Regions from separate parts of the Bradyrhizobium sp. LA6.8 genome, predicted to be linked through region 1. Evidence: predicted binding sites of a transcription regulator. Region 1 holds the regulator's gene; each other region holds the start of a gene.

What was found. Region 1 encodes PhoB, which activates phosphate uptake and scavenging genes when phosphate is short. Its sites were predicted from a motif close to TGTCATNNANCTGTCAT; they were not measured.
Region 2: the regulator PhoB is predicted to act here: its motif matches at 6,186-6,202, upstream of ABIA90_RS27325 (UDP-2,3-diacylglucosamine diphosphatase).
Region 3: the regulator PhoB is predicted to act here: its motif matches at 5,063-5,079, upstream of ABIA90_RS05165 (acetoacetate decarboxylase).

Annotation. Positions count from the first base shown of each region.
Region 1 covers NZ_JBEPQQ010000016.1:46,223-53,935, forward strand. Annotated here, with positions in the region: gene ABIA90_RS43560 (OpgC domain-containing protein) at 1-284, opposite strand, end outside; gene apaG (Co2+/Mg2+ efflux facilitator ApaG/CorD) at 465-857, shown strand; gene ABIA90_RS43570 (Hsp33 family molecular chaperone) at 999-2,006, opposite strand; gene argF (ornithine carbamoyltransferase) at 2,263-3,186, opposite strand; gene ABIA90_RS43580 (aspartate aminotransferase family protein) at 3,186-4,394, opposite strand; gene ABIA90_RS43585 (GcrA family cell cycle regulator) at 4,851-5,363, shown strand; gene phoB (phosphate regulon transcriptional regulator PhoB) at 5,600-6,307, opposite strand; gene phoU (phosphate signaling complex protein PhoU) at 6,323-7,039, opposite strand; gene pstB (phosphate ABC transporter ATP-binding protein PstB) at 7,051-7,713, opposite strand, start outside.
Region 2 covers NZ_JBEPQQ010000006.1:178,438-186,150, forward strand. Annotated here, with positions in the region: gene ABIA90_RS27295 (c-type cytochrome) at 1-812, shown strand, start outside; gene ABIA90_RS27300 (SgcJ/EcaC family oxidoreductase) at 1,058-1,504, shown strand; gene ABIA90_RS27305 (alpha/beta hydrolase) at 1,709-3,274, opposite strand; gene ypfJ (KPN_02809 family neutral zinc metallopeptidase) at 3,423-4,457, opposite strand; gene ABIA90_RS27315 (Lrp/AsnC ligand binding domain-containing protein) at 4,836-5,081, opposite strand; gene thiD (bifunctional hydroxymethylpyrimidine kinase/phosphomethylpyrimidine kinase) at 5,210-6,010, shown strand; gene ABIA90_RS27325 (UDP-2,3-diacylglucosamine diphosphatase) at 6,226-7,038, shown strand; gene ABIA90_RS27330 (glycosyltransferase family 4 protein) at 7,038-7,713, shown strand, end outside.
Region 3 covers NZ_JBEPQQ010000001.1:1,176,241-1,183,953, forward strand. Annotated here, with positions in the region: gene ABIA90_RS05140 (TadE/TadG family type IV pilus assembly protein) at 1-360, shown strand, start outside; gene ABIA90_RS05145 (TadE/TadG family type IV pilus assembly protein) at 360-1,013, shown strand; gene ABIA90_RS05150 (type 1 glutamine amidotransferase domain-containing protein) at 1,128-1,928, opposite strand; gene ABIA90_RS05155 (aldehyde dehydrogenase family protein) at 2,041-3,414, opposite strand; gene ABIA90_RS05160 (patatin-like phospholipase family protein) at 3,848-5,023, opposite strand; gene ABIA90_RS05165 (acetoacetate decarboxylase) at 5,244-6,026, shown strand; gene ABIA90_RS05170 (transporter) at 6,140-7,156, shown strand; gene ABIA90_RS05175 (carbohydrate porin) at 7,178-7,713, shown strand, end outside.

The DNA.
Region 1 (7,713 bases):
AACGCCGCGGTGTAGCCGGAGATGAAGATGAAGATCTCGGTGGCGTCGCTGAAGCCGTAATTGCGGATCGTGAACCAGGTCAAAAGGCTCGGCGGCAGATGGTCGACGAAGATCAGCCACAGCGCGAGCCCGCGGAACAGGTCGAGCCGGAGCTCGCGCTCGCCGATGGCGGGCAGCGTGATGGCCGGCGCGGCGGAGCGCGGCTTCGCCTCCGCAGGTCTGGCCTCCGCAGGCTTGCCGGTTCCCGCGATCGTCGATCCCGTCACTTGGTCGGCAATGGTCATCGGGGGTTCGAAACCCTTCCGCAAATCGCGACGTGTCATGGAGTGTACAGGTCCGGCCGTCGTCTCGCAAAGCGGCCGGATCACATTGGGTCTACTTCCTCGGCAATTCTGGCGGCACGATGTCACCAAAACCGCCTGCGGGCGTTGGTTCCCGGCCGGGTTTTCGTTATGATGGCAGCCATGTATCGCGCCGTGACCCGCCAGATCGAAGTGACCGTCGAGCCGAACTTTGTTCCGGAGCAGTCGTCGGCTGACCGCTCCCGCTATTTCTGGTCCTACACCATCGTCATCACCAATTCCGGCAACGAAACCGTGCAGCTGAAGACGCGGCACTGGATCATCACCGACGCCACCGGCCGCCAGCAGGAGGTCAGGGGCGAGGGCGTCGTCGGCGAGCAGCCGACCCTGGCTCCCGGCGAGCGCTTCGAATACACCTCCGGCGTGCCGCTCGCGACCGCCTCGGGCTTCATGACCGGCCGCTACCAGATGGTCAGCGAAAGCGGCGAACGCTTCGAGATCGACGTGCCGACATTCTCGCTGGACAGCCCGGACAACAAGCGGGTGTTGAACTAGCGCGGTGCCGTAGGGTGGGCAAAGGCGCAAAGCGCCGTGCCCACCATTCCAAACGTGGCGCATAAGATGGTGGGCACGCTGCGCTTTGCCCACCCTACGGCTGGATTGCTTCGCTGCGCGCAATGACGGAGGATGCGACGCCTACGCGTCTTCCGCGCCCGCCTCGTGCGGCGTGAACTGGTACACCGACGAGCAGAACTCGCAGGTCACGACGACCTTGTCGTCCTTGACCATGGCGGCGCGGTCGTCGGGCGAGAAGCTCTTCAGCATCGCACCAACCGCGTCGCGCGAGCAGGAGCATTGCGCCTTCAGCACCAGCGGATTGAACACACGCACGCCGCGCTCGTGGAACAGGCGGAACAGCAGCCGTTCGCCGGAGAGCTCGGGGTCGATCAGCTCGACGTCCTCGACGGTCTCGACCAGCGAACGCGCCTCGACCCAGGCGTCGTCTTCGGCGACAGCATGCACCTCCGCGCCTTCGGGCGCATCGCCGGGATGCAAATCGGCCTGCCGGGCGCGCTCGGGCGCCTTCGGCAGGAACTGCATCAGCATGCCGCCGGCGCGCCAGCGATGCTTGCCGCCGTCGTTCGAGCGCCACTCCTCGCCGACCGCGAGACGCACGCGCGTCGGGATCTGCTCGGAGCGCAGGAAATATTCGTGGGCGGCATCTTCCAGGCTACCGCCGTCGAGCGCGACCAGGCCCTGGTAGCGGCTCATGTCGGGACCCTGGTCGATGGTCATGGCGAGATGACCGTTACCAAGGAGCGCGCCGGAATCTTTTGTCTCGCCGAGGCGCTCGGCATCGTAGCGCGCATAGGCGCGCAGGCGATCCGGCGCCATGTAGTCGACGACCAGGAACGACACCGGACCGTCGGTCTGGGCCTGGAGGATGAAGCGGCCCTCGAACTTCAGCGCCGAGCCGAGCAGCGTCGTCAGCACGATGGCCTCGCCGAGCAGCTTGCCCACGGCAGGGGGATAATCGTGCTTGGTCAGGATCTCGTCGAGCGCGGGACCGAGCCGCACCAGGCGGCCGCGCACGTCGAGTGCGTCGACCTCGTAAGGCAGCACGGCGTCATCGATGGGAACCGCTGATGGTGCGCGAACCGGGCCTTCAGGCCCGGTATTCATGTCAGGGGATTGGGAAACCATGGCGCTTTATCTGGGGTCGATGGAGGAAAATGGAAGAGGGCTCAAGGGTGGTGTGTTCCGGATGCACTTATGATCGCACAGGATCCTGCAAATTCGATGTCGTCCCGGCGCGCGCAAAGCGCTGATACGGGACCCATAGCCACAGGATTACGCGATAGCCCGCGTAGCCCGGATGGAGCGTAGCGCAATCCGGGACCACTCCAACTGCGGACACAAACCCGGATTTCGCTGCGCTCCATCCGGGCTACAAGTGAGATTACTTCACCGCGTCAAAGCACCAGGCCAGAATGCCCTTCTGCGCATGCAGGCGGTTTTCGGCCTCGTCGAACACGACCGATTGCGGGCCGTCGATCACTTCGTCGGTGACCTCCTCGCCGCGATGGGCGGGCAGGCAATGCATGAACAGCGCATCGGGCTTGGCCAGCGACATCAGCTTCGAATTGACCTGATAGGGCTTCAGCACGTTGTGACGGTGCTCGCCTTCCTTGTCGCCCATCGACACCCAGGTGTCGGTGACGACGCAGTCGGCCCCCTTCACGGCGGCCTCAGGATCGGTGCCGAGCACGATCGGCGCGCCGGTGGCCTTGATGAAGTCCCGCATCACCTTTTTCGGCGCAAGCTCCGGCGGCGTTGCGACATTGAGCTTGAACTTGAAACGCTCGGCGGCATGCGCCCAGGACGCCAGCACGTTGTTGTCGTCGCCGGTCCAGGCCACCGTCCTGCCCTCGATCGGGCCGCGATGCTCTTCGTAGGTCATGAGGTCGGCCATCACCTGGCAAGGGTGCGAGCGCCGTGTCAGGCCGTTGATGACGGGCACCGTCGCATATTCCGCCAGCTCCAGCAGGGCCTCGTGATTGAGGATGCGGATCATGATGGCGTCGACATAGCGCGACAGCACGCGCGCCGTGTCGGCGATGGTCTCGCCGCGGCCGAGCTGCATCTCGGCGCCGGTCAGCATGATCGGCTCGCCGCCGAGCTGGCGCATGGCGACGTCGAACGAGACGCGGGTGCGCGTGGAGGGACGCTCGAAGATCATCGCCAGCGTCTTGCCTTCCAGCGGCTTCACCGGCTGGTGCGCTTTCTGCTTCGCCTTCATGGCGGAGGAGGCCGCGAGCATGCTCTTGAGCTCCGACAACGGGAGCTCGTTGATATCCAGAAAGTGCTTCGGGGACTTGCTCATCAGCTTGTCGCCCGCTTGGTCTGACTGGACGAGATCGCGGCGCAGGCGCGTTCGAGCCGCCCGACGCTGTCCTCGATCTCGGCTTCGGTGACGATCAAGGGCGGCAGGAAGCGCACGACATTGTCGCCGGCGCCGACCGTGAGCAATTTTTCGTTGCGCAATGCCGCGCCGAGATCGCCTGACGGCACCACGGCCTTGATGCCGATCAGAAGGCCTTCGCCGCGCACTTCGCTGACGATGTCAGGATAACGATCGATCACGGAGGCGAGCTTCTGCTTGAGCAGCAGCGACATCTTCTGCACGTGATCGAAGAAGCCGGGCTTGAGCATGACGTCGAGGACGGCGTTGGCAGCCGAGATCGCGAGCGGATTGCCGCCGAAGGTCGAGCCGTGCGAGCCGGGCCCCATGCCGGCAGCCGCGTCCGCGGTCGCCAGCACCGCGCCGATCGGGAAGCCGCCACCGAGCGCTTTGGCCAGCGACATCACGTCAGGCGTGACGCCGGTGCGGCGATGCGCGAACAGATCGCCGGTGCGGCCCATGCCGGTCTGCACCTCGTCGAACGCGAGCAGCAGGCCCTTCTCGTCGCAGAGCTGGCGCAACGCCCTCAGGAAGGCGGGCGTTGCCGAACGCACGCCACCCTCGCCCTGGATCGGCTCGATCAGGATGCCGGCGGTCTGCGGACCGATCGCCTTCTTGACGGCTTCGATATCGCCATGCGGGACCTGGTCGAAGCCGTCCATCGGCGGGCCGAACCCCTCGAGATATTTTGCCGAACCGGTCGCGGCGAGCGTTGCCAGCGTGCGGCCGTGGAAGGCGCCTTCGAAGGTGATGATGCGGTAACGTTCCGGATGACCCTTGGAGAAGTGATGATGGCGGACCAGCTTGATCACACCTTCCAGCGCTTCGGCGCCGGAATTGCAGAAGAACACGAAGTCCGCGAAGCTTTCATTGCACAGACGCGCGGCAAGCTTCTCGCCGTCCGGGCTCTGGAACAGGTTCGACATGTGCCAGAGTTTGGTGGCCTGCTCCTGCAACGCCTTGACCAACGCAGGATGAGCATGGCCGAGCGCATTCACCGCCACGCCCGAGGTGAAATCGAGATAGCGGTCGCCATTGGTCGCAATCAGCCAGCAGCCTTCGCCGCGCTCGAAACCGAGGTCGGACCTGGCGAAAACGGGGAGCAAATGCGGCGCTGCGCTGTTAGTCATGACGATCACTTGAATGTTGCGGACGGTGTGAGCGTGCATTGCGCAACGCACCATTGACCGGCCCGGAAAACGAAACGTGCCGCCTTTTAAGGGCGGCACGCGAGACTATCTTATGCCTGGTGAAACCGGTGTCAATGCCGCCCGGAAAGCCTCGCGAAACGCAGAATCCGTAGTCTTGCGGTGGCGATTTTGCGTATTTCCGCCACGGAACATGTGGAAGCGAGTCGGCGGACTCTTGCGCGTGAGTCACGCCATATTGTAGCGTTTGGCTTGTCAGATACGACATCTCGTGCAGCAGTTCTGATCCTCTAAGTCCTCATGTACCGGCGTAAGCGTTCGGGCGCATCTGGTGCGCCCGGCGAGCCTTAAGGGATTCTGGCGGCACGGGTTTTTCGAAGCTTAGGCATTCGCCGTGCGGCCGCCAGGATGGCAGGCGCCGGCGAAGGAAAGGGTGCAATGACCGTTTTGACCTGGTCGGATGATCGCGTCGAGCAGCTGAAAAAGCTCTGGGAGGCCGGACTTTCGGCCAGCCAGATCGCCGCTGAACTCGGCAATGTGACCCGCAATGCCGTGATCGGCAAAGTGCACCGGCTCGGCCTGTCGGGCCGCGCCAAGAGCCCTTCGTCGGCAGCGCCGCGGCCGCGCAAGGCGCGCCCCGCCCAGCACATGATGCGGGTGACACGCCCGATCGCGCGCGGCAACACCGCGCTGGCGCAGGCCTTCGAAGTCGAGGTCGAGGCCGAACCGGTCACCTACGACAACGTCGTGCCGATGAGCCAGCGGCTGTCGCTGCTGGAGCTGAACGAGGCCACCTGCCACTGGCCGGTCGGCGATCCCTCGAGCCCGGATTTCTTCTTCTGCGGCGGCAAGGCGCTCTCCGGCCTGCCCTACTGCGCTCAGCACTCGCGCGTGGCGTATCAGCCCGCGGCCGATCGCCGGCGCGCGCCGGTGAAGCCGGGTCCGCGCTGAGGTCGTTCTGAGCTCGGAAAGGAGCCGTCACACGATGGCGGCTCAACAAATCCGATGTCGTTCCGGACAAGCGCGCCTCAAACGCGCGCAGATCCGGGACCCTTAACCACCGCAAGATGTGGCTACGGGGACTCGGAGTTACCTTTTGGCACAATAATCACTCGCGGTGGGTGTCCCGGACCCGCGCTTACGCTTGTCCGGGACGACACCGAGACTGTGGCCGCAGCTCACCGAGCTTACGCCTGCTCCGCCTTCGCAAAGCGATCGTCCAGTGCGTAGCCCGCGCCGCGGACGGTGCGGATCGGGTCCTGCTCGCGGCCGAGATTGAGCAGCTTGCGCAGGCGGCCGATATGGACGTCGACGGTGCGCTCGTCGATGTAGATGTCACGGCCCCAGACGCTGTCGAGCAGCTGCTCGCGCGAGAACACGCGGCCGGGATGCTCCAGGAAGAACTCCAGCAGGCGATATTCGGTCGGGCCGAGATCGATCGGCCGGCCCGAACGCGCCACGCGACGCTTGTCGCGGTCAAGCTCGATGTCGCCATAGGCGAGCACGGTGGCGAGCCGCTCCGGGCTGGCGCGCCTGAGCAGGCCCTTCACGCGTGCCAGCAGCTCCGGCACCGAGAACGGCTTGACGATGTAGTCGTCGGCGCCGGTCGCAAGGCCCCGCACCCGCTCGCTCTCCTCGCCGCGCGCGGTGAGCATGATGATCGGGAGCTGCTTGGTCTCGGGCCGGGTGCGCAGCCGCCGGCACAGCTCGATGCCGGAGAGGCCCGGCAGCATCCAGTCGAGCACGATCAAATCGGGGATGTGCTCCTTGAGGCGGGTGTCGGCATCGTCGCCGCGCATCACCGTCTCGACGTCATAGCCGTCGCCTTCGAGGTTGTAGCGGAGAAGCTCGGTGAGAGCTTCCTCGTCCTCAACCACCATAATGCGTGCGCCCATGGTGTTCGTCGCTCCTTAAGTGTTCGGGACCGTCGTGGCGAAGGTCGTCATGTCGCCCTTCGGCCGCTTGTCAGTGATCGCCTGGCCCTCGATCATGTAGAACACGGTCTCGGCGATGTTGGTGGCGTGGTCACCGATGCGCTCGATGTTCTTGGCGCAGAACATCAGATGGATGCAGAACGAGATGTTGCGCGGATCCTCCATCATGTAGGTGAGGAGCTCGCGGAACAGCGAGGTGCAGATGGCGTCGACTTCCTCGTCGCCCTTCCACACCGCCATTGCCGCCGGCAGATCGTGCGCGGCATAGGCGTCCAGCACCGACTTGACCTGCTGCTGCACGAGGTCGGTCATGTGCTCCAGGCCGCGGAACAGCTTGAGCGGATGGAAATCCGTCTCCAGCGCCGCGACGCGCTTGCCCATGTTCTTGGCGAGGTCGCCGATCCGCTCGAGATCGGTCGCGACGCGCATGGCGCCGACGATCTCGCGCAGATCCACCGCCATCGGCTGGCGGCGCGCAATGGTGAGAACGGCGCGCTCCTCGATCTTCTTCTGGAGCGCGTCGAGCTCGGCGTCGATGGTCACGACGCGCTGGCCGAGCGCGACGTCGCGGCGGATCAGCGCGTCGACGGAATCGACGATCATGCGCTCGGCGATGCCGCCCATCTCGGCGACCAGGCGCGTGAGCTCCTGGAGGTCGGTGTCGAAGGCCTTTGCGGTATGTTCAGAACCCATGTTCCGTCTCCTCAGCCGAACCGGCCGGTGATGTAATCCTGCGTGCGCCGGTCGGTCGGCGACGTGAAGATCTTGCTGGTGTCGTCGAACTCGATCAGCTCGCCGAGATACATGAAAGCGGTCTTGTCGGAGACGCGCGCCGCCTGCTGCATGTTGTGGGTGACGATCGCGATCGTGTAGTTCTCGGACAGCTCCTGGATCAGCTCCTCGACCTTGGCGGTCGAGATCGGGTCGAGCGCCGAGCAGGGTTCGTCGAACAAGATCACCTCGGGCCGCACCGCGACCGTGCGGGCGATGCAGAGGCGCTGCTGCTGGCCGCCGGAGAGCGACAGGCCGGAGGCGTTGAGCTTGTCCTTGACCTCGTTCCACAGCGCGCCGCCGCGCAGCGCCTTCTCGACGCGGTCGTCCATCTCGGACTTCGAGATCTTCTCGTAAAGGCGGATGCCGAAGGCGATGTTCTCGTAGATCGTCATCGGGAACGGCGTCGGCTTCTGGAACACCATGCCGACGCGAGCGCGCAGCAAATTGAGGTCCAGCTTGGGGTCGAGGACGTTGGTCTGGTCGAGCATGAGCTGACCGGTGACGCGCTGGCCCGGATAGAGGTCGTACATCCGATTGAAGATGCGCAGCAGGGTCGACTTGCCGCAGCCCGACGGGCCGATGAACGCCGTGAC
Region 2 (7,713 bases), on a different contig from region 1:
CCAATCTCGCCAATGGCGAGGTGATGTTCAACGCCGGCGGATGCGCGTCCTGCCATGCCGTCCCCGACCAGCCCGATCGCACCAGGCTCGGCGGCGGCGTCGCGATCAAGTCGCCGTTCGGAACGTTCTACGCGCCGAACATCTCCTCCGATCCGACCTACGGCATCGGCAAATGGACCGACGCCGATTTCGTCAACGCGGTCATGCACGGGGTCTCGCCGGACGGACAGCATTATTTCCCGGCGTTTCCCTACACGTCCTATCAGCACGCCAGGCGCGAGGACGTGCTCGACCTCTTCGCCTATCTGAAAACGCTGCCGCCCGTTGCAGGTAAGGTGCGTGACCACGACGTGCGCTTTCCGTTCGACATCCGGCGCAACATCGGCATCTGGAAATTCCTGTTTATGGACGGAAAGCCCTTCGTCGCCGACGGCACGAAGTCGCCGCAATGGAATCGCGGCGCCTATCTCGTCAACAGTTTCGGCCATTGCGCCGAATGCCACAGCCCGCGCAATGCGCTTGGCGGCATCATCTCCGGAGAACGCTTTGCCGGCGGCCCCAATCCGGAAGGCGAGGGCTGGGTGCCCAACATCACACAGAAGCGTCTCGGCGAGTGGAGCGCGAAGGATATTGCCTATTTCCTCAAGACCGGCGAATTGCCCGACGGCGACAGTGTCGGCGGCGCGATGACGCGCGTGATCAAGAACACCTCGCAATTGCCGGACGAGGATCTCGCGGCGATGGCGGATTACATCAAATCGCTGCCGCCGGTGGACGGGCCGCCGCGGCCGAAACGCAAGGAAGCCAGCTAGGGCGTGTATTCCTAAGGCGATAAATATCGCCCCATTAGGCCGCAGCCGCCGAGTGCCGTATTCATGTCCGCTATTGGAGAACAGGCTGACCAATTTCAAACGCCAACGCACTTCCGAATCTGACGACCCAAAGCTGTCGTCGGACAGGGCAACGGTTTACGACCGCTACTGACCTTCCATACCTGTGGTGCAAGGCGAACGTTGTTCAAGTATGTTACAGAACTCGATGAAACCTGGAGGCTATGATGAAATTTCTGGCGCTGGCGTTTTGTTTCATGTTTGGTGCTTCTGGAACGGTTGCGTTTGCGGGGCCCGCAGAAGAGGCCAACGCTGTGATCGATCAATGGTCAGCGACGTATAGTGCAAACGACCGCGACGCGCTCGTAGGTCTATACGCCCCCGACGCGGTTCTGCTTGGAACCACAAGCCCAGTAATTTCCGAAGGAACAGAGGGGATACGGAAGTATTTTCAGGAATTGCCGGGAAGCGGTCGCAAGAACTCGATTGTCGAGAGACGAACGCTCGTTCTCAGCGAGACATCCGTCTTGGGAATCGGATTTTACAATTTTGCTCGAACTGCAGAGAACGATACACCCCGGCCATCACGCTTTACTTTCATGCTTGTGAAGCGCGACGGTCGATGGATGATCGCGCACCACCATTCGTCACCGCTGTCGGCCGCACGTCAGTAGCTATCGGAATTTTGGGAGACATCCTGCAACGATAGCAAGCGTGTGCTCATGGCCCGTAACGGGTTCGGCCGCGGTTCGGACCGATGTCAGCTAATGGCCCCAACTCGGACCATAAGTGAATCCGCCTTTGCGCCGCTGCCGAGCCATAGCGGACATCGAAGGGGACTGATCTACGCGTCGCGATTTATGAAAACGCGCCCTAGTCTAGGGTATGTAGCGGAAGTACGCGGCTTTTTGGGGAGGCTCAGGGAAGCCCCGGATTTCAATTAGCCGTGGTGGAGGCTTGCCTTCCATAAGTAGTATCGCAAGATCGTTAAGCACATTTCGTGTTGTGGCAAACGTGTTATGATTTAGTCCGAACAGTTCATCTCCAATTAGACTGACATCAATCGTCCAAAGTCCAGGCAAAACAACTGGCCCGGCATCAGGTACATCTCCCGCGCGCGGGATACCTCCGGCAATACGCTTCGATAGCTGCAAGGCCTTGTCGTTCTTGGATGCGTAAAGTGTAAGCCCCTTAGTGACCTTTGCAACGCCGGAAATGTCTTGAACAAACATGTCTCGGTCCACATCGGGGGCGACCATGATCAACTGCGCGATAGCCGTGGGTGATCGTGTCGCGGCGCTATTTGATAGGGCCTCAACTGCGATCAAGTTCCCCATACTGTGAGCTATCACATCGATGTTGTCATATCCGGCTTTGTAAAGATCGTCGATCACGCGAAGAAAGGCCGTGCGCGAAGCCAACGCGCTTTCTTTGTCATAGAGATAGTCCGCGATATCCCCGCGAGACGGCCATGAGAATAAGATTGTGGTGCCTCTGAACTGAAGATCCCAAGTTATCTGCGCTGCCCGGAAGACGGCGTCGCGGAATTTGGTATTGAAGCCATGGACAAACACGAGAGCCTTTTTCTTCTTCGTTGACGCTAGCGTTTTTATCCATTTCGCTTCGTCTGTTTTCTCGATGCTGCGAATAGTAAAATGCTTCGTTGGGTCAAGTGTGTCTCTTCTCAACTCAAATCCGAAGAGCTTAAGGCTCGGGGGCAATTCTATGTTTCCGATGTGGTGTCCTTCAGGCACCCGGACGCGAACGACCCCGACACTCAGATCAGGGTTGCGCTCGCCTGTGTAGCCGCTGACAGCAGTCCAGCCGTTCAAGCTGTAGACAGGAGGTCCATCGCTTGTGAGTGCGGGCTGGGGATGGCCTTCGACATCGGGGGGAGTGTCCGACTGTTTGCGGTTCGTTGCATAGAAAAACTCAACGATACGTGTGTCGATTCTGGAGTCTTGAATCGCGCCGCCTTGGATATCCGGGTCTATTTTGGTGCCGCCGGGTTTAATCGTTGGCCTGATCGGGGCTGCTGTCACATCAAAAGGCGCGCGCCATGGCTCATCATCTGCCAGCGTGACGGGCCTAAACCTCTCGATAGAAATCCATTGAACTGAGTCGGAATCAGTGAGGAACTTCCAGTAACTCTCGTACTGTGTGTTCTGAATCAAAAAAGTCACGCTATTTGGCTCGCGCTCGCGCTCCGATGCCGATAGGCAGCCTCGTAGCCGGTCCGAAAAGCGAGCGTATCTCCCAACGAAATTTTTGGCAGCTTCCGGCTGAACAATTGCCGGCATTCGCTCTGGGGCCTTCCGCGAAAACGCTTCGCAGATCTGAAGGACGTCTCGCTCGGCGACGATCGGTTGCGCGTAGCTGCTCCCGAAGCTCGTTGCGAAAGCAATTGACCAAACAGCCAAGTATTTTAACCAATGCTGGGGCACGGCACTCCCCTCAAAATGAAAATGCAAGGGACCGAGCAGGCGTTCGTCGCGGAGTTTCTCTTCGTCCAGTGGGGCTCCCCGGCGGCCCCGCTCGGTAGTATGCAGTCGTCGTCGGACTTCGGCTGTTGAGAGTTGGGAAGGTCGGGCCTCATTGCCGCGCTCCAGCAAAGGTGTTGCAGCTCTTCACCAATCCAGTTGCGTAACCGACATCGAACCAATGATGGCGCTGCGCGGCGCTGCCATGAGTGAACGAGTCAGGCACTACGTACCCCAAGGCACTTTTCTGCAGGGTGTCATTGCCCAGTGCTTCTGTCGTTCGAATTGCCGCTGCTATGTCGCTCGCGTTGATCTTCGCTTTCTCTTTAATTTTATGCGCCCAAATGCCGGCGAGACAATCGGCCTGCAACTCGAGAAGAACTTGTAACCGGTTTCTCTCCGCCTCCGTTTCCAAGCTCCCTTGAAGCTCGCGCACTTTTGGCATAATTCCCAGCAAGTTCTGAACGTGGTGTCCGATTTCGTGGGCTATCACATAGGCCTGAGGAAGTTGACAGTCGGCACCGCTCGAATCGCAGGCGTGAAGTTCAGTCTGCATCTCTTGGAAGAACGAAAGGTCGAGGTAGACTTTCTGATCATCAGGACAATAGAATGGTCCCATGATTTTCTCGGCTAATCCGCAGGCTGCGTAGGTGGCGCTTGTGTACAGGACGAGACGGGGTGGCCGATAAGTTAGGCGATCGGATGCGAAGATTGCCTGCCAGACCTCCTCCGTGCTGCCCAGAACTCGCGAAACGAAGAGATACATCTTGTCGCGCGGTGCACCGGTCTGGTCGCCCGACTTCGCTGGAAGCTCAGCATAAAGCCGCTCGGCTTGCGCGTCATCGCTACTCGTTGTTGCCGTGAATCCTTCACCGAATAGGCGGGCCCGCATGAAGCTGCCAACCTCGATCTGTTCAGTTTGAGCCACGCCATGACGTTGGTGCGGCCGGACGGTTATTGGCTCCTGATAGCCGACCGTCATTTCCGTCGGAGGATTAAAGACAACTGAACCCGGACCAATCTTGTCGACTTGGTTACGGAGGATGGCAGCGGGGTCTATCGCTGCTGGGCGAACCGCCCAGGCTAAGCCGCCTGTGCAAAGCACCCAGACAGCCACTGCTATCGAAACAAGCGGTCCTTTGGGCATTGCCGGCCCCCGGCGCTCACGATCCGTGCGAAAAGAGCATTCCAGGGTTGTATGTTCAATGAAATATTTCACACTTTGCGCGCGGCATAGGTGCAAGCGATCGGGCCGCCGAATTGTTCCTCCGCGGACCTAAGCGCGTGGGCTACGATGCAAAGGCCCCAACCACTTGGAGACTATCCGTTTTTTGACCGGACATTGGCGCGATGTCGACGCGGCCGTCATCGATGAAGCGCGTTGGGCCTTGCCAGCGCGAGAGGGTGTCGAGCGCTGGATGATGTGCGCGATGGTCAAAATCCGAAGAACTCACTTTGAGCACAATTGGTCCGCTGCGCTGTCTCGGAAGCGGACTTCCCATCCGGCCCTCTGTGAGTGCACACCCTAGCTCGCGCCAAACGCCTTGAAGGTGATGATGGTCAGGGTGTCTTGGATGCCCGGCAGCACCTGCACCTTCTCGTTGATGAAGTGGCCGATGTCGGTGTCCTTGTCGACGTAGAACTTCACCAGCAAATCGTAATGGCCGGCCGTGGAGTAGATCTCGGAGGCGATCTCGGCTTCGGCAAGCGCGTTGGCGACCGTGTAGGACTGGCCGAGCTTGCATTTGATCTGGACGAAAAAAGGAACCATTGCAGTCACTCCGAAGCTTATCTGGCGGATAATAGGCCAAAATCGGCCGGATTTAGCAAGCGAACTTGCGGGCCACCGGGGTGCGCGCTAGGACGGGCGATGGTCTCAAAAACGCGGAAAATCGCCCCATGACGACGCCCGTGGCGCTCACCATCGCCGGCTCCGATTCGAGCGGCGGCGCCGGCATCCAGGCCGACCTGAAGACCTTTGCCGCGCTCGGCGTCTATGGCGCCTCCGCGATCACGGCCCTGACCGCGCAGAACACGCGCGGCGTCACCGGCATCCACGCGGTGCCCGCCGACTTCGTCACCGCGCAGATCGATGCCGTGTTTTCCGATCTCGAGGTTGGTGCGGTGAAGATCGGCATGGTGGCGCAGGCCGCCAGCATCGATGCGATTGCAGCGGCGCTGTCGCGCTGGAAGCCCGAGCATATCGTGCTCGATCCCGTGATGGTCGCAACCTCCGGCGATCGCCTGCTCGCCGCGGAGGCGGTGGAAGCCCTGCGCAAGAAACTGATGCCGCTGGCGTCGGTGATCACGCCTAATCTGCCCGAGGCCGCGGCTCTGCTCGACGAGCCCGTCGCGACACGCGAGGCCGAGATCGAGAGCCAGGGACGCCGGCTGCTGGCGCTGGGCTGCCGCGCGGTCCTGATCAAGGGCGGGCACGGCGAGGGCGCCGAAAGCATCGACTATCTCGTCGAGGCCGAGAACACGATCGCGCTTGCGGCGCCGCGCGTCGCCACCCGCAACACCCACGGCACGGGGTGCTCGCTGTCCTCGGCCGTCGCGGCGGGGCTTGCCCGGGGCGAGGATCTCGAGCGGGCCGTGCGGAGCGCCAAGGCCTGGATCAGCGCAGCGATCGCGGCCGCCGACCGCTTCAGCGTCGGCCACGGCCACGGGCCGATCCATCATTTCCACAAATTTTACTGATCCGGGCCGCCAGCGGCGCGCGGGACCGCTGCCGTTAACCTGATCAGCCATCGGTTCCGGGGTCTTGCGGAGGCCGTTGCGGCGTCATGTCGCCTGATTGTCGCATGCGACTGATATTCGCGGGACGGGCGAGGCGAGGTTTGATTCGTATCCGAGGGTGCCTCAAAGGTTCATTGGTCATCCCCCTGTCACGGGATATTGTTACAGGCTGTCGCATGGGAAGTTACGATGTGAGTGACGAGAGCCCTGAAAGGCGCTTTCGCACGTTGTTCATCTCCGACGTTCATCTCGGAGCCCGCGGTTCTCAAGCCGACCTGCTGCTCGACTTCCTGCGATACCACGATGCCGACACGATCTATCTCGTCGGAGACATCGTCGACGGCTGGGCGCTGAAATCGAGCTGGCACTGGCCGCAATCGCATAACGACCTGGTCCAGAAGCTGCTGCGCAAGGCGCGCAAGGGCGCCAAGGTCATCTACATTCCCGGCAATCACGACGAGTTCCTGCGCAACTATTACGGCACGCATTTCGGCGGCATCGACGTGGTCGAGAACACCGTCCACACCGGCGTGGACGGCAAGCGCTATCTCGTCATCCACGGCGACATCTTCGACCTCGTGGTGCAGAACGCGCGCTGGCTCGCCCATCTCGGCGACAAGGCCTATGACTTCGCGATCCAAATGAATCGCTTCGTCAACTTCTTCCGGCGCATGTTCAAAGTGCCGTATTGGTCACTGTCGCAATGGGCCAAGCAGAAGGTCAAGAACGCCGTCAACTATATCGGCGCGTTCGAGCAGGCGCTCGCCGCCGAGGCGCGGCGTCACGACGCCGACGGCGTGATCTGCGGCCACATCCACTATGCCGTGATCCGCGACGAGGGCGGCATCCGCTACATGAATTGCGGCGACTGGGTCGAGAGCTGCACGGCGCTGGTCGAGCATGACGATGGTCATTTCGAGATCATCACCTGGGCGGATCAGGCGCGGAAGCCGGCACAAGTCCCGCAGGTCGCAGCAAGGGCCGCTTGATGCGCATCCTGGTCGCGACCGACGCCTGGCACCCGCAAGTCAACGGTGTGGTTCGGACGCTGACCAAGCTCGCAGACGCCGCCAAGGGGCTTAGCGTTGAAGGTCTTAGCGTTGAAGGTCTTGGCGTCGAGTTCACGTTCCTGACGCCGCAATCGTTCCGCACCTTCGCAATGCCGAGCTATCGCGACGTGCGGCTCGCCATGCCGCGCCCGGCGCGAATCGCGAAGCTGATCGAAGAGGCGCGCCCTGACAGCATCCACATCGCGACGGAGGGGCCAATCGGCCTGATGGTCCGCCGCTACTGCCGCCAGCGCAAGCTGCCGTTCACGTCCAGCTTCCACACCCGCTTTCCCGAATATGTCCGCGCCCGCGTGCCGGTTCCGGAATCCCTGATCTGGCGGGCGCTGCGCCGATTTCACGCGCCCAGCCGCGCCGTGATGGCGGCAACGCCTGCGCTCGCCCGCGAGCTTGGCGAACGTGGTTTCGACAATGTCGTGCTGTGGCCGCGCGGCGTCGACACCAGCCTGTTCCACCCCCGCGCCGTCGATCTCTGCTTCCCGGCGCCGGTGTTTCTCTCGGTCGGCCGGGTGGCGGTAGAGAAGAATCTCGAGGCGTTTCTCGATCTCGATCTGCCCGGCACCAAGGTGATCGTCGGCGACGGCCCGGCGCGGGTCG
Region 3 (7,713 bases), on a different contig from region 1:
CTCGTCATGACGGGGCAGGTTCAGTCGGCGCAGATGAACCAGGCGGTTTTCAAGCAGAAGGTCTGCGATCAGATCGTGATCCTGTTCAATTGCAGCGGTCTGATGGTCGACATGCAGGTCGCAACGTCCTGGTCTTCCGCGAACACGGCGACGCCCACGCTGACCTTCGACGGCTCGGGCAATGTGACCAACAGCTGGCAATACAATCCGGGCGATTCCGGCGATATCGTCGTTCTCCGCGTCATGTATGTCTGGCCGGTCGTGCTCGGGCCGCTCGGCTTCAATCTCTCGAACCTTAGCAATGGCAACCGGCTGCTCATGTCGTCCGCCGCGTTCCAGAACGAGCCAGGAGCTACCTGATGATCTCCGCCCTGTCGTCTCGCGCTCGGCAGATGTTGACCGATGTACGCGCTGTTGCAGCGACGGAGTTCGCCATCGTGACGCCGTTCATGCTGGTGCTCTATGTCGGCGGCGTCGAGCTCGGGAACGGGCTCGCCATGAACGTCAAGGTCAGCGCGACCGCGCACAGCGTTGCCGACATGATCTCGCAGAACACGGCCGTCACGTCGACCCAGATGGACGGCATTCTCGCTGCGGCGAGCTCCATCATGGCTCCCTATCCCATCAAGAACGGCAGCACCTCGCTGATGACGATCACGGTCTCCGAGGTCTCGACCGACAGCAATGGCAACGCGACGGTGCAATGGAGCAAGTCGACCAGTACGTCGGGAGCGAGGGCCGCCGGTCAGCAGATGACCTTGTCGTCCTTTACCGCGCCGGGCGGTACCAGCAATGCCAACATCTCGCTCATCCTGAGCGAGGTGTCCTACGACTACGCGCCCAACCTCGGCTTCACGATCGCCGGCACGGTGAAGCTGTCCGACAGCTATTACCTGTTCCCCCGCTGCTCGACGAACACCCCCGCCACGTCGAGTTTTCCCTATTACGACGTGAAATATCCGGCGGCGAAGACTTGCACCTGCGTGCAGCACTTGCAGCAGAAGACCTGTTAGTTTCACGGAACGCGGTGGACAGAAGCCGGATGCCGTTGAGGCAAGCTTCTGTCCCGATTTCCTCCCCCCTGTGCGCAATTGCGCACCAGGCCGGGATGGCATTGGGGTGAACGCTTACGCCGCCACAGTGGCGCGGTCGAGCGCTGCGATCAGCTTTGCCGCGATGGGATGGTCGGACCGCGGATTCTGGCCGGTGATCAGCTCGCGGTCCTCGACGACGTAAGGCTCGAAGTCGACAGCGCTTCGGCTGACCTCGGCACCCGCAGCTCCCAGCGCGTCCGGCATGGTGAAGTAGATCTTGCCGTGCAGGAACTGCTCCTCGATCGGTATCTCTTCCGAGGCGGTGAACACCGTCATCTTGTATCCCGCATACTGCCAGCCCTTGCCCAGCTCCGCGATCCTGGCCTTGTCGCCGGCGATCAGGGCGGCGCGATAGGCCTTGGCGTCGGGCAGGGCGGCCAGCGTCGCGATCGGTCCGTGGCAGAGTAGCGCCGTGATCTTCTTCCGTTCGTGGAAATATCGCAGAATCTTGCCGAGCTCGGGATCCTGCATGAGGTCGACGACCGGACCCTGCCCGCCGGGGACAAAAACGGCGGCATATTGATCCAGTCCTCCGTCCACGATCGCGCGCAACGTGCGCACTTTGGTCATCGACGGGTCCTTGTCGAAGAAATCGCGTCCCCGCCGGTAGGCTTTCTCGTCGCCGCCGAAATGGGCCGCATGATCGGAGGCCGGATCGATGTACGGTTGCTTGCCGTTCGGCGTCGCCAGCACCACCTCGTAGCCGGCATCGATCACGGCCATTGCCGGCACGACGGTTTCATTGAGGTATTGGCCGGTCGGTCCGGTGCCGCCGCCCTGGATTTCGATACGGGTGGCATTGGAGCCGACAACGAGCACTTTTCCTTTGGACATGTGATCTCCTGACTGTTGGGTTCATGACCGGCCAGCGGCACCCTCGATCGCGGCAAGGGCTGTCCGGGCCACTTCTTCGTCCTGCTCCGCCGAGCCTGCGCTTGTTCGGCGATTACCTGAACACGATCATCTTCTCCGCCGTCATCTCGTGCATCGTGTAGGGAATGCCGCCGACGCCATGGCCGGACACGCGGCGGCCCGCGAACGGCATCCAGTCGGTGCGGAAGGCGGTGTGGTCGTTGATCATCACCGCCGCCGCGTCGAGGCGCTCCGCCGCATCGAGCGCGACCGCGAGATCGCGCGTGAAGATGGCGGACTGGAATGAGACCGGAAGCGAGTTGGCTTCCGCGATCGCGTCGTCGATGCGATCGAACGGATAGACGCAGGTCACCGGCCCGAACACCTCCAGCGTGGAAACCTTGGCATCGCGCGGCGGCGAGATCAGGATCGATGGCTTGAGCGTGGTCTCGCTCAACCGGCCGCCCCCGATCTGTCGTGTCCCGGCCGAAACCGCCTCATTGATCCAGCCTTCGACACGCGCAACTTCCTGCGGCGTAATCAGCGGTCCCACCTCTGTCTCGGGGAGCGTCGGGTCTCCCACCTTCAGGGCCTCGACCCTGGCCGCGAAGCGGTCCACGAACTCCTTCTGAAGCGCGGAATGCACATAGATGCGCTGGACCGACACGCAGACTTGCCCCGCGTGGTAATAGCCGCCCTTGGCGATCGGCTCGATGATCTTTTCGAGGTCGGCGCTGCGGTCGACGATGAGGGGCGCGACACCGCCGTGCTCGAGGGCGCAGCGTGCACCGGGGGTGATGACCGATCGCAGATGCCAGCCGACGCGCGCCGAGCCGATGAAGCTCAGGAAGGCGACGCGCGGGTCGGTCGCGAATTTTTCAGGCAGGCTATGATCCTCCGGGAGGAACGTCTGCACCCAGCCTTCGGGCATGCCGGCTTCGTGGACGAGCTTCACGAGCTCGACGCAGCACAGGGGCGTTGTGCCAGCCGGCTTGACGATGACAGGGCAACCCGTCGCGATCGCCGGTGCGACCTGGTGAACGATCAGGTTGAGGGGATGATTGAAGGCCGAGATCGCCGCGACAATGCCGATGGGTTCCTTGATGGTCCATGCCCGCCGGCCATCGCTTGCGGGCGTCAGGCCCATCGGGACCTCGACCCCGCCGCGGGTCCGCAAAAAATCCGCTGCCGAGCGGATGCCGTCGATCGCCCGATCCGTCTCGATCAACGCATCCGTGAGCGGCTTGCCGCCCTCGCGCGCGATCAGGATACCAAAATCCTGCCGCTTCGCCGCGACCAGATCGGCGAGCCTGTTGAGAATGGCGATCCGCTGATGCGGCTTCAGCCAGGCCTTTCGGTCCGCGAACAGCTTTCGCGCGGTCTCGAACTTTGCCTCCAGCGCGGCGGCGTCGTCACTGGCGAACTCGGTGATCTCTTTTCGGTCGAAGGCCTGTACAATCTTGATCATCATTTCCTCCACGCCGTGTTGTGTTCTTCGCCTGGCGTCCACTATGGCATGAGGCGCGGTGTGGCCAATGTCGCGGATTGGCGCTGGGCGGATCCGTCGTGCGATTTGGCAATCGAAGCTCGCTCCCGCGCGAAAGCTGCACCGAGGCTGCGCACTGCGCGCACGCTAATTTCGCCGAGGACAGATGGTCAAGCCGAAGAGATCGACCGGTATCTTGTTTGTGATGACATCGAGACCGCGGGGCTGATGCTTTGCGCCACGTCGTCGAAGGTCAAAATGGATGGGAGGCAACGATAGCATCATGCTCCTGTTTTGCCCGACGAGTCAAGTTTCCTTCGGTTAAACGTAAGTTATTGATCCGCCACGCCCCGGCTACTGTGCATGGGGTTGTTTTCGCAGTTTTTGTTTGGTGCGGTTCGTCTGAAGAGCGCCGTTACGCGCTCTCTGTCTCCCGGTGCACGTCGTGCACCACGAGGCCCATGCCTTCGTCCGGCATCTTGATCCAGTCGCGGCGCTTCAGCGTGCGCTTGGTGTCCTCGTAGCCGCTCGTCCAGTGCTCGCGCATCGAGGTGCCCGAGAACTCATGGTCCTTGGCGTCGCCCTCATAGGCCTTCTGCTGGTAGATCAGGTGCAGGATCGCGATCTCCGGCATGCGGCGCAGGCTCGACTTGAGCTGGCGATCCTCGTCGGAGAGTTGCTCGTCCGGGACTTTCGCCAGCGCCTTGTAGAGCAGAACCTTGAGGTTGTGGGTGCGGCGGTAGACGTCGGTGTTGTGGCGCGTGCGCGAGGAATACATGATGTCCTTGTGGCGGGCCATCACGTCCTGGATCGAGCGCGGCAGCACGCCCCGCGCGCTGAACAGGTCGACCTGGAACACCAGCGAGTTGAGCGCGTCCTCCTGGTCGAGTAGATGCTGGAGCGGCGTGTTGGAGACGATGCCGCCGTCCCAGAAATGATCTGTGCCGATCCGCACCATCGGCAGCGCCGGGGGCAGGGCGCCGGAGGCCATGATGTGCTCCGGCTCGATCTCGTCATGGGAATTGTCGAAATAGATGAAGTTGCCGGAGAGCACGTTGACCGCGCCGACCGCAAAGCGGACCTTCTTCTCGTTGACGAGGTCGAAGTCGACGAGCTCCAGCAGGCTCTCCTTCAGCGGCATCGTGTCGTAATAGCTGGTGGCGGTGCGCGCGCCGACCGGGCTGAACCAGGGATTGACCTGGTGCGGGGTGAAGAAGCCGGGCTGGCCCATCGCCGACGTCATCCACGCACTGGTGAGATTGCGCCACTGGCGGAAGATGTCGCCGTCGGGCGTGTAATGCCAGATCTTGCGGTTGGTGATGCGCTCCCAGAAGATGCGCAGCGCCTCCAGCCGCTTCTCCGGCTTGTTGCCGGCGATGATGGCGGAATTGATTGCACCGATCGAGACACCGCAGACCCAGTCGGGCTCGATGCCGGCCTCGTGCAGTGCCTGGTAGACGCCGGCCTGGTAGGCGCCGAGCGCGCCGCCACCTTGCAGAACCAGCGCGACGCGGTCGCAGCGTTCGGGGCGCCAGCCCCGTGCGGGAGGCTGATGCGTCTGATGAGCCGGTTGCGACGTGCGGGCGTCCATGGGTGCCTCCTAGCGTGGACCAAACGATTGCGTCCGGCAGTGACGGCGTGATGACAATTTCAGCGCCGATGCATCGTCTGCATGCAGGTCGACCGCAGTGGGAATGGCGGGAGGTCGTGCGCCTGACGGAAATCCTTCACATCGCAGTCAATGACGGCGGCTAGCAATTTGCGATCCGGGCCTGACGCCGCCGGGCGGGCATCACACACAGGAGATCAGGATGCGCAGGGAAGACGTGCTGAGACTTCCGTCCATGCCGGCGGCGGGGCCGAGCTATCCGGCCGGGCCCTATCGCTTCGTCAACCGCGAATTCCTCGTCATCACCTACGAGACCGATCCGGAGCTGATCCGCGCCGGCCTGCCTGAGCCGCTGGAGCCGATCGACCAGCCGATCGTGCATTACGAATGGATCAAGATGCCGGACTCCTCAGGCTTCGGCAGCTACACCGAATCCGGCCTCGTCATTCCCGCACGCCTCAACGGCGAGGAGGTCAATTTCGTCTCGCAGATGTATCTGGATGATGATCCGCCGATCGCGGCGGGCCGCGAGATCTGGGGCTTTCCCAAGAAGTACGCCCATCCGAAACTCGAGATCGTCAAGGACACGCTGACGGGCACGCTGGAATATGCCGGCCAGCTCGTCGCCATGGGCACGATGGGCTACAAGCACGAGAGCATGGCCGGCAACGGCGATCGCACCCGTGCGACGCTGTCGAAGACGCAGATCAATCTGAAGATGATCCCGGGCGTCGACGGCCGTCTCGAAGTCTGTCAGCTCGTCGCGATCAACCTCATCGACATCGTGCCGAAGGGCTCCTGGATGGGGCCCGGCCGGCTGCATCTGGTGCCGCATGTCAACGCGCCGGTCGCGGATTTCCCGGTTCGCCGCTGTATGGGCGCGCACCATTACATCGCCGATCTCACGCTGCCGTTCGGCCGCGTCGTGCACGACTACGTCAAGGAGGCCGAGGCGGTGGCCGCGACGGGGCTGGCCGCGGAGTAGGGCGGCCATCATCAAACTGTAACAAAGCCGTAATTGAGTACCCGTGAGAGGTCCGGAAGATGCCGTCAGCCATCTTCTGGAAGCGGGGCATTTGTTGACGGTTGGGGTTGGCCATGGCTGAGCCGGCGAAGCTTGTCAGCGCGATATCGGATTCCGTGCCCGCCATTCCCAGCCTGGTCTGGGCGTTCCGGCTGCACGGCGACGGCAGCGCCGAGGCGCTGCCGATCGACCAGCCGATCGAGTTCAGCCATGACGGCCGGCTCTGGTTGCATTTCAACCTGACCGATGCGCGCGCACGGCCCTGGATCGCAGCGTCACAGCTGCCGCCGCTCGCGCGCGACCTCCTGCTGTCCAACGACACTTTCCAGCAGCTTCACGTCATCGACCACTGCGTTTACGGCGTCTTCTCCGATCTCGTGCGCGACATCGACAGCGCGACGGAAGAGACCGCGTTCCTGCGTTTCGCCATGACCGAGCATCTTCTCGTCAGCGGCCGGCATCAGGCGTTGTGCTCGGCCGATGCGACGCGCCGCGTGCTCGAAGGCGGCTACCGCGTCGACAACGTCGCCCATCTCCTGGAAAAGATCGTCGACGAGGTCGCCGACACACTGGACCGGATGGCGGACAAGCTCGGCCAGGAGATCGACGACATCGAGGAGCGGATTTTGGCCGACGACGCCAAGCCGGAGATGCGCCGCAATCTCGGCCGGCTGCGCCGGACCTGCGTCAGGTTGCATCGCCAGCTCACCGGCCTGCGCGTGCTGTTCCACCGCCTCGATCAGAAGAACACCGATCATCTCGCGCCGGCCTTGCGCATTCACGCCGGCAAGCTGGCGCAGCGGCTGGACGGGCTCGATCACGACATCGTCGAGCTCCGCGAACGCAGCCGCCTGCTCGAGGAGGAGCTGCGCTTCAAGAACGAGGAGGAGAGCAACCACCACCTCCACACGCTCTCCATCGTGACCTCGCTGCTGCTGCCGCCGACCCTGATCACCGGCATCTTCGGCATGAACACCAAGGGCCTGCCGCTCACCGACGTCGAGAGCGGATTTCTCTGGGCGGCGCTCCTGATGGCCTCGTCGGTGGGGGCGGCCTATCTGTTCATGCGGCGCACGGGTATCTTCAGGTAGCGTACGCAGCTGGTATCAGCCGTGATCGGGACGTCCCACAGATTTCCGCTGCGAAATGCGGCCGCGATCGTGCTGGCCTCAACGTTGGCGAGCACCGGCGCGCTCGCCGGCGCCAAGGACGAAAGCGCGGCCGCATGGCTGGCGCCAAAATGGTCCAACGAATGGCATGACGGGCTCGCCAACAAGGGCCTGAACTTCGGCGCCACCTATATCGCCGACAACATCGCCAACGTCTCCGGCGGCGTGAAGCGTGGCGCCATCCATTTCGGGCGCCTCGATCTCTCGGTCGATTCCGATCTCGACAAGCTCGTGGGCTGGACCGGTGGCCGCTTCTACGCCAATGCGTTCGTGATCTACGGCCAGGGGCTCTCCCGCAACTACGTGGTGAACCTCGCCACCATCAGCGAGATCGAGGCACTGCCGGACCAGCGGCTCTACAACGCCTATTTCGAGCAGAGCTTCTTTGGCGATCGCCTGAACATCAGGGCCGGCCAGCAGGCCGCCGACGTCGAGTTCTTCGACAGCCAGACCGACGACCTCTTCATCAACGGCACGTT